DNA from 3 places in the Sphaerimonospora mesophila genome. Region 1 is predicted to be linked to each of the others. Evidence: riboswitches for the same ligand, from Rfam matches in the RefSeq annotation. Region 1 holds a riboswitch; each other region holds the start of a gene.
The links. A riboswitch is a leader RNA that binds a small molecule or an ion and turns the genes downstream of it on or off. The one in region 1 is predicted to bind cobalamin.

Region 1 (3,237 bases):
CGTCGGGGATCCAGTTGGCCAGGTTGAGGTTGTGCGTGCGCCGGGCGTCCTCGCCGGTGTTGTCGCGCAGTTCGAGGAACTCCTCGACGTCGGGGTGCCACGGCTCCAGGTAGACGCAGGCCGCACCCTTGCGCCGTCCGCCCTGGTTGACGGCGGCCACCGAAGCGTCGAGCGTGCGCAGCCACGGCACGATGCCGTTGGAGTGGCCGTTGGTGCCGCGGATCAGCGCGCCGCGCGACCGAACGCGTGACCAGGAGATGCCGATGCCGCCCGCGAACTTCGACAGGTGCGCCACCTGGGCGTAGCGCTCGTAGATGGAGCCCAGCTCGTCGCGCGGGGAGTCGACCAGATAGCACGACGACATCTGGGTGTGCCGGGTGCCGGAGTTGAACAGGGTCGGCGAGCTGGGCAGATAGGCCAGCGACGACATCAGGCGGTAGAGGTCGATCGCCTCGCCGGGCGTCCGCGCCAGGCCGCACGCCACCCGCAGCAGCCAATATTGCGGGGTCTCCACCGCCAGCCGGGTGAACGGGTGCCGCAGCAGGTAGCGGTCGTAAACGGTGCGCAGCCCGAAATACTCGAACCGCAGGTCGCCGCGTGGATCGACCGCGTCATCCAGCTCGCGGGCGTGTGCGGCCACGAACTCGGCGGTCGCGTCGCCGATCAGCCCCTCGGCGTGGCCGAGACGGACGGCCTGGCTGAATGACGCGATGCCCTGACCACCCACCTCCTCGCCGATGTAGGCGGCCAGCAGCCGCGCGGCCAGCCGCGAATACTGCGGCTCCTCGCCGATCATCTCGGCCGCCGTCTGGATCGACAGCCGGTCGAGTTCCGCGGTGGTCGCCCCGTCGTACAGACCGCTGATGGTCTTGGTCGCCACGCGCAGCGGGTCGACGTCGGCGAGATCATCCGCCCAGCGCTCGACCGCACGCACGATCCTGGTCACGTCGACGGGTTCCGACAGGCCGTCGCGCTTGCGTACGCGCATCTGGGTCTGCCGCGGCACGGGCTCGTCCACCGTTGCCGATTGAGTCGGCGGGTCCCCGGTGACCGTCATGGTCCTCTCCTCGCGAACTCGGTCCACATGACCGAGGTGCGCGCAGGAGACGCCCGGCGGAGACGCACAGCGGTCGCCGCCGGAGCCGTCGGTCGTCCCGCGCGACCTCGGAGCAGCCGCGCACGCATGGTCGTACGCGGCGCGCCGGCAGGTCTTCGGACTCGTGGGCGCGCTCGTAGCTCCTACTGACCGTCGCTTCCCAGACCGTGATGGCTCAGTGCGTATGACGGCGGTCGTTCCCACTCACCGCTGCGGGGCAGTCCCGGACTTCCACCGGGTTCCCTCTTGCCCCGGCCACTCTGGCTGAGCGGCCGGACCAGCGCAGGGACACCATATATGGGGTGGCGGCTCGATGTCACACCCAACATGTTGCGTCCTAATGAAACGGTGTCGATCCCGAACGCACCACGGCGCTCCCCCGGGCGTGCCACGGTGATCTGTCGCGGCGAGCGGACCGCCGGTACGGACCATCCGGCCACGGGGCTCATGCCCGCCCCTACCGGACGGGTCCGGGTGAGCGGCGGTGATCCTCGGGTTTACTCTGGTGGCGCAGTCGGTTCGCCTCCGCCCGCCAGGCGGGAGCGTCGTAAGAGGGAACCCGGTGCGGTCGCGCTCACCTCGGAGTGGGCAGGCCAATTCCGGGACTGCCCCGCAGCGGTGAGTGGGAACGACCGCCGTCAACGCACTGGGCCAGCACGGTCAGGGAAGCGACGGCCAGTAGATGTCCGGGCTCGGTGAGCCCGTGGCGTGCCCGCGAGTCCGAAGACCTGCCACTGCCCGCGTGCGACCGCGCGCGGTGATGTCGATGGCCTCGTGGGCGGGCCGGCGGCTTCGCGAGCGGTATGCGCGCGTTCGCCGGTGGGCGTTCCTTCACGTCTTCGGGGCCGGTCGGCGTCGTCCGTGACTCGCGAAGGAGAGTTTCATGGCTCACAGTTCCGCCGCCCCCACTCCGCTGGCGACCGTGTACGGCTACCCGCGCCAGGGGCGGGACCGCGAACTCAAGAAGGCGATCGAGGGCTACTGGGCGGGGCGTGTCGGCGCCGACGAGCTGCGCGCGACCGCCGCCGACCTGCGTCGTACGGCCTGGCGCGATCTCGCCGACGCCGGCATCGGCGAGGTGCCCTGCGGTGACTTCTCGCTGTACGACCATGTGCTGGACACCACGGTCATGGTGGGCGCGATTCCCGAACGGCACCGTGCCGCGTTCGAGGCAGACCCGCTCGACGGCTACTTCGCCATGGCCCGCGGCACCGGGGAGGTCACTCCGCTGGAGATGACCAAGTGGTTCGACACCAACTATCACTATCTGGTGCCCGAGCTCGGGCCGGACACCGTCTTCGCCGCCGATCCCGCCAAGCCCGTCGGGGAGTTCCGGGAGGCGCTCACCCTCGGGTACGACGCGCGGCCGGTCCTGGTGGGCCCGGTCACCTACCTCCTGCTCGCCAAGCCGGCCCCCGGCGTCGAGCCGGGCTTCGATCCCGTCACGCTGCTCGACCGGCTGCTGCCGGTCTACGCCGACGTGCTCGCGCGGCTGCGGGCCGCCGGGGCCGAGTGGGTGCAGCTCGACGAGCCCGCCCTGGTCCAGGACCAGCCCCAGGCCGTCCTCGACGCGGTCGCCCGCGCCTACCGGGAGCTCGGCGCGCTGACCCACCGGCCGAAGCTCCTCGTGGCGAGCTACTTCGACCGGCTCGGCGCGGCCCTTCCCGTGCTGGCCGCCGCCCCCGTCGACGGCCTCGCGCTCGACTTCACCGGCCCGGCCGCGGCCAACCTCGACGGGCTGGCGCGGGTCGGCGGTCTGCCCGGCAGACGCCTGGTCGCGGGGGTCGTCGACGGCCGCAACGTCTGGATCAACGACCTGGAAAGGTCGCTGTCCACCCTCGCCACCCTGCTCGGCCTGGCCGGACGGGTGGACGTCGCCGCCTCCTGCTCGCTCCTGCACGTCCCGCTCGACGTCGCGGCCGAGGGCGAGATCGAGCCCGAGATCGCCGCCTGGCTCGCCTTCGCCCGGCAGAAGGCCGCCGAGGTCGCCACCCTCGCCCGGGGCCTGGCCCGCGGCACCCACGTCATCGCCGACGCCCTCGCCGACAACCGGGCCGCCCTGGCGGCCAGGAAGACCTCCGCGATCACCTGCGACCAGGTCGTACGGGCACGCGCGGCCGCGGTGACCGTACGGGAGACCA
Region 2 (3,237 bases), on a different contig from region 1:
TCCGTGGCCCGGTCCAGGCCGGCCACCCAGCGTCGTGCGTCGGCCTGGACGTCCGCCAGCGACTTGGCGCAGCCGGGACGTCCGGTGCATGCGGTGACGCCCGCCCACGGCGAGTCCGGATCGGTGACGAGCCCGGCGGCGTCGAGCGCTTCGGCCGCGCGGTCCGCTTCGGCCGGGGACAGATCCGGCACCACGACGGTACGCCAGGGGGTCAGCCGTACGTCGTCGCCGACGTCGGCGAGCGCCCGGGCCTGGGCGGCCGACAGCCTGCCGAGCGGCACCAGGGCTTCGAGGGCCACCCGGCCGTCGCGCTGCGCGTGGCGTCCGGCGCGGCGGAGTCCCCGCGGCCGCCGCACCTCGAAATCCGGGCTCACCTCGAATCCCGGGCTCACCTCGAATCCCGGGCTCACCTCGAATCCCGGGCTCACCTCGAATCCCGGGCTCACCTCGAATCCCGGGCTCACCTCGAATCCCGGGCTCACCTCGGAATCCGAGGTGGCGGGGGCCCCGAGCCCGGCCACGGCGTCGACCAGGCGGGCGGCGACGCGCGCCGGCCCGTTCTCCAGTTCGCGGATCCGCCACGCACCGGTGCTCGCCGGCGTACCGCCGTCGGCCGACATGTCGCAGTCCGCCCGCGTGGCGCCGCGCGCCTCGGCCTGCGCGGCCCGCTCGTCGAGGAACGCCTCCGCAGCGGAGATCATGAGCGAGGCCGCGGATTCGGGACGCGTGGTCAGCCCGCTGTCGGAACCCGCCAGCAGCAACCGCGCCCCGGTCCGGTGCTCGGCCGCGAGCGTGACGTCGGCGCCGAGCCCGGCGACGTCTCCGGTGCCGTCGTCGAACGCGAACAGGAACCGTCCGGGAAGCTCGGCCAGCCGAGGGCGAGCGCACAGTTCCCGATCCAGCGCCTCGACCAGCGGCCGGGTGGCGAGCAGGCCGGCGTGGCCGCGCCCGCCGAGCGGCGAGGCGACGATGTTGCGCACCCGCTCGTGCGTGGCCGACGGCAGCAGGCCGGCGGCGGCCATCCGCCCGGCGAAGGCGGCGGGCGCGCGCAGGCCGCGGACCTGGACGTTCGCCCGGGAGGTCAGCTCGATCACCCCCGAGCCCAGCTCCGTGGCGCAGGCGGCCAGCTCGCGCAGCTGCGCGGGGGAGATCACCCCGCCCGGCAGGCGGATCCGGGCCAGCGGGCCGTCGGCCGCCTCGTGCACCTGGAGCGCTCCCGGACAGGCGTCCGAGCGCTCACGTCCGGAAAAGTCGCTTATCGACACGGTGAGGATGGTAGCGCCAGTTATTTCGGAGGCTTTTGTGTCGTAGGCTCCTCGGTAGGCGATGGCAATGGGAGGAAGCCGGTGTGAAACCGGCGCGGTCCCGCCACTGTGACCGGGGAGCGAACCCCACCGCAGGCCACTGCCCGGCGACGGGTGGGAAGGCCGGGGGGAGCGTCGATCCGGGAGCCAGGAGACTCCTGCCGTCGTGACACCCGCGACCGGGGCGAGGACCCCGAGGGAGGATTGCGTCGTGCCAGGCGACAGCCGTACCGTCCTGCTGCTCTCGACTTCCGACACCGACCTGCTGAGCGCCCGTGCCAGTGGCGCGGCCTATCGCCTGGGCAACCCCGCCCGGCTCGGGGTGGACGACCTGCCCGATCTCGTGACGGACGCCGACCTGGTGGTGGTGCGCCTGCTGGGCGGACGGCGGGCCTGGGAGAAGGGGCTCGACGCGCTGCTGGCCGGCCCCCGCCCCGTTGTGGTGCTGGGCGGCGAACAGGCGCCGGACGCCGAGCTGATGGAGCTCTCCACGGTCAGCGCCGGGGTCTGCGCCGAGGCGCACGCCTACCTGGCACAGGGCGGGCCGGCCAACCTGGCGGAACTGCACGCGTTCCTGTCCGACACGGTCCTGCTGACCGGCGAGGGGTTCGCACCGCCCGCGCCGGCCCCCTCGTGGGGGCGGCTGGAGCGCCCGGCCGGTTCGCGGAGCGGGCCGGTGGTGGGCGTGCTCTACTACCGCGCGCATCACATGGCGGGCAACACCGCCTTCGTGGAGACGCTCTGCACCGCCATCGAGGACGCGGGCGGGCAGGCGCTGCCGGTCTTCTGCTCGTCGTTGCGCACCGCGGAGCCCGAGCTGCTCGACACGCTGCGCGCCGCCGACGCGCTGGTGGTGACCGTGCTGGCGGCGGGCGGCTCCCGGCCGGCCACCGCCGGGGCCGGCGGCGACGACGAGGCGTGGGACGTGGGCGCGCTGGCCGAGTTGGACGTGCCGATCCTGCAAGGGCTCTGCCTGACCACGAGCAGGCAGGCGTGGGAGGAGAACGACGACGGGCTGTCGCCGTTGGACGCGGCCTCGCAGGTGGCGATCCCCGAGTTCGACGGCCGGATCATCACCGTGCCGTTCTCGTTCAAGGAGATCGACGAGGACGGGCTGACCGTCTACGCCGCCGACGCCGAGCGGGCCGCCCGGGTGGCGGGCATCGCCGTACGGCACGGCCTGCTGCGGCACACCCCGCCGGCCGAGCGGCGGTTGGTCGTGATGCTGTCGGCGTACCCGACCAAGCACTCCCGGATCGGCAACGCCGTCGGGCTGGACACGCCCGCGAGCGCCGTACGGCTGCTGGCCCGGCTCGCCGAGGCGGGCTACGACCTGGGCGAGGGGTTTCCCGGCGTGGCCGAACAGGACGGCGACGCGCTCATCCACGCCCTGATCGCGGCCGGCGGCCAGGACCCCGACTGGCTGACCGAGGAGCAGCTGGCGGGCAATCCGGTACGGATCTCCGCCGCCTCCTACGAGCGGTGGTACCGCACCCTGCCCGAGGACCTGCGCGCGGACATGGAGCGGCACTGGGGGCCGCCCCCCGGCGAGCTGTTCGTGCACGACGGCGACATCGTGCTGGCCGCGCTCCGGGCCGGGAACGTGGTGGTGATGGTGCAGCCGCCGCGTGGCTTCGGCGAGAACCCGATCGCCGTCTACCACGACCCCGATCTGCCGCCCAGCCACCACTACCTGGCCGCCTACCGCTGGCTGGCAACGGGGGGAGGGCCCCTCGGAGAGGGGGGTGGGGAGGGCACCGGGTTCGGCGCGCACGCGATCGTGCACGTGGGCAAGCACGGCAACCTGGAATGGCTGCCGGGCAAGTCGGCGGGCATGTCCGCCTCCTGCGGCACCGACGCCGCCATCGGCGACCTGCCGCTGATCTATCCGTTCCTGGTCAACGACCCGGGCGAGGGCACGCAGGCCAAGCGG
Region 3 (3,237 bases), on a different contig from region 1:
ACGAATCCCGTCAACGCGGCGGCCTTCGCCAGGCTCGCCGCGTCGGCGTTCTCGTCGCCGGGGAAGCAGACGGTCCGCATCCCCGGCGTGGTGGCATGCCGGACGAACAGCACCTCACACTGCTCAGCCCGATGCCACGGCACTCGCGGGAGCCGCCGTACGCCGCGCCGCCCGGTCACTGATCCAGCCGAACAGCACGCCGAAGGCCGTCCAGAAGACGAGCTGCGTGCCGAGCGAGGTGAGCCTGAACTCCCACAGCAGCGTGGCGGGGAAGCCGTCGGGCACCTCGCTGACCGTGGGCAGCAGCCACCACGCGGCGACCACCGGGACGAGGAAGGCGGCCGCCGTCGCGATCCAGCGGAGCCACGGATCGGAGAGGACACGGCGGGCCGTCGTCACCGCGGCCGCCGTCGCCGCGAGCCCGATGACGATCATCACCACGTAGAGCAGGGTGCGGCTGTTGATCGTAGCGGGATCGCCCACAGCGGGCGGGTTGGCCGGATATTTCACGAAAGGAACGAGGATCATCGCGGTGAACGCCGTCCCGGCCGCGGCCAGCGCCAGCCGTCCGTCGGACCGTGGCCCGACCCGGCCGCGCAGACCGGCGAAGACGAGCGCGAAGACGCCGCCCACGGCCAGTCCGTAGAGCCCGGTGGCCAGGAAGAGCCCGGCCTTCTGCGCGGGCCTGCTGACCTCGGCCTCCTCGCCGTGGCTGTGCCCGGCCTCGGCGACGGGCTCGGACGCCTCGGCCTGTGCGGCCGCCGCCTCTTCGAGGGCGATCGCCGCGTCCACGCGGGGTTCCCCGAAGGCGAAGGCGAAACCGCCCGCGATCAATCCGGCCAGGAGCCCCAGAAGCAGGCCCCTGACCAGCAGGGTGCGTACCACGCCGTCCCCTAGTGGCACGGCACGCCGAGCAGGTGCCGCCCGTCGTGCATCAGTTCGTGCAGGAAGGCGCCCGTCTGGGAGACCGCGCCGTTGTCCATCAGGACCAGGTAGGCCACGAGCAGCAGCACGGGTACGGCCAGAAGCCAGGGGCGGAGCCGGGGTAGGGGAATGATCGAGGGGGTGGACAGCCCGCTCATCTAAGAGCCTCCTCAGGGTGACGCGTCCCATATCGTGAGGTCACGACCGCCAAGCGACCTGGCTCCCGGGATCTGCGTCCCGGATACAGTGGCGCGTCCGCACCGGCATCTCACCGGATTTCCCTCGGACGATCGTGAAATCCATCGAAACGTATCCCGTCCTCCCGTTCGCGTCAATGAGCCCGGTACCTCCTGGGGAAAGTACGCATACGAGATGATGCGGGACGTAAGCGACAGCGGAACGAGGAAGCCGGTGTGAATCCGGCGCGGTCCCGCCACTGCGATCGGCGAGCGAAGCTCGACGCAGACCACTGCCCGGAAGGGTGGGAAGAGCCGCTCCACTCCGCCTCGACCACGCACCTGCTGCCTGCACTACCGCCTGCCCGGAGCCGGGAAGTGCGGCGACCGCGCCCTGATCACCCCTCAAGCGCGCCACGAGCAGTGGGCGCGTGCCGTACGAGAATCTCAAGGAGCCTCATGAGCCACACCCTCGTCGAGGAACAGGGCACCGGCACCCGGCACGTGTGGGAGCTGCCCACCGACGCGCAGACCCTGCTGTCCCCGGTGAAGGACATCTTCGAGAGGCATTGGGAGCACATCTGGTTCGGTGTGATCATCCATGCTTCTGAGGACCCGGCGATCAGGTCCCTCAGAAGCACTCCGGCCCGCAGCCGGCGGATGGGCCTGCCCTCGGCTGTCGCGTGGCCCGGCCGGTGGACAGGAGGAGTGAAACGTTCACCGCCGTTCTGCCGGCCGGCCTTTCGCCCGCTTTCCGAAGCGCCTGTTCGACGGGGATGCCGCGGCGCGAGGTGCGAACAGCGGAAACCGCACCTCGTTGACTCACCCCTCCCTGCCGGGATTGGCTCGCGGCGGTAGCAGATCACCGTCCGTGGACATCGGCGTCCCCGAATCGTCAGCGTCGACACGCCATGTCGCGCCGACGCCGAGTACTCAACCGGTGGTCCACGAGGGCGTGTTTTCGTCGCCCTCGAGAACGACACTCTCGCAGAATGGGAAAACATCCGTGCGACAAGTCAGCTCTTTCCACCGGCGGTTGAGGCTGTCGGCCGCCGCCCTCGCAGCGGTGTTGACGGCCGGCGTCGGTGTGGCCGGTACGCCCGTCGCGTCGGCGGCCGCGGCCGGATGCCAGGTCGACTACACGGTCACCAACCAGTGGCCAGGCGGCTTCGGCGCGAATGTGATCGTCAAGAACCTCGGCGACCCGATCAGCGGCTGGAAGCTGACCTGGTCGTTCTCCTCGGGACAGACCATCACCCAGCTGTGGAACGGCACCTACACCCAGTCCGGCTCCCAGGTCACGGTGACCGACGCCTCCTACAACGGCGGCATCCCCAGCGGAGGCAGCACGAGCTTCGGGTTCAACGGAAGCTGGAACGGCTCCAACCCGGTGCCGGCGAGCTTCGCCCTGAACGGCGTGACCTGCACCGGCGGCGTCACCTCCCCGAGCCCCACCCCGACGCCCACTCCCACCCCGACCCCCACCCCGACTCCGACGCCCACCCCCACCCCCACGCCCTCGCCTTCGCCGAGCGCGCCGGGCGGCACCCCCGTCGAACGGCACGGCCAACTGCACGTCTGCGGCACCACGATGTGCGACAAGAACAACGCGAGGGTCCAGCTGCGCGGCGTGAGCAGCATGTGGCTCAACTGGGAGACCGCCCCCTACGCCGAGAACCTGTCCGCGCTGAAGTGGATGCGGGACAACTGGAACCTTCAGGTGATCAGGGCCGCGATGGGCGTGGAGCCGGCCGGCGCCTATCTGAGCGACCCGAACAAGGCGCGCGCACAGGTCGAGACGATCATCAACAACGCCGTCGCCGCCGGGGTGTACGTGATCGTGGACTTCCACGCGCATGAGGCCCACAAGGAGCAGGCGCAGGCCGTGGCGTTCTTCGCCGACCTGGCCAGGCGCTACGGTCACCTGCCCAACGTCATCTGGGAGGACTGGAACGAGCCGCTGCAGCTCAGCTGGACCGGCGTGCTGAAGCCGTACCACGAGGCGGTCGTGTCCGCGATCCGCGCGGTCGATCCGGACAACATCATCGTGCTGGGCACCCCGACCTGGTCGCAGGACGTCGACACCGCGGCGACCAGTCCCGTCTCCGGCACCAACCTGATGTACACGCTGCACTTC

Region 2: linked by a shared signal. The riboswitch ahead of cobN (cobaltochelatase subunit CobN) and the one ahead of metE (5-methyltetrahydropteroyltriglutamate--homocysteine S-methyltransferase) in region 1 are both predicted to bind cobalamin.
Region 3: linked by a shared signal. The riboswitch ahead of AP234_RS39650 ((2Fe-2S)-binding protein) and the one ahead of metE (5-methyltetrahydropteroyltriglutamate--homocysteine S-methyltransferase) in region 1 are both predicted to bind cobalamin.

The regions. Positions count from the first base shown of each region.
Region 1 is NZ_BCBX01000035.1:132,332-135,568, reverse strand. It holds gene AP234_RS14665 (ribonucleoside-diphosphate reductase subunit alpha) at 1-1,057, opposite strand, end outside; cobalamin riboswitch at 1,187-1,393, opposite strand; cobalamin riboswitch at 1,594-1,846, shown strand; gene metE (5-methyltetrahydropteroyltriglutamate--homocysteine S-methyltransferase) at 1,980-3,237, shown strand, end outside.
Region 2 is NZ_BCBX01000042.1:160,100-163,336, reverse strand. It holds gene cobG (precorrin-3B synthase) at 1-1,265, opposite strand, end outside; cobalamin riboswitch at 1,293-1,484, shown strand; gene cobN (cobaltochelatase subunit CobN) at 1,516-3,237, shown strand, end outside.
Region 3 is NZ_BCBX01000042.1:150,476-153,712, reverse strand. It holds gene AP234_RS24270 (histidine phosphatase family protein) at 1-143, opposite strand, end outside; gene AP234_RS24265 (CbtA family protein) at 124-885, opposite strand; gene AP234_RS24260 (CbtB domain-containing protein) at 894-1,082, opposite strand; cobalamin riboswitch at 1,290-1,464, shown strand; partial or broken gene AP234_RS39650 ((2Fe-2S)-binding protein) at 1,438-1,563, shown strand; gene AP234_RS39645 (DUF7676 family protein) at 1,560-1,958, shown strand; gene AP234_RS37380 (cellulase family glycosylhydrolase) at 2,107-3,237, shown strand, end outside.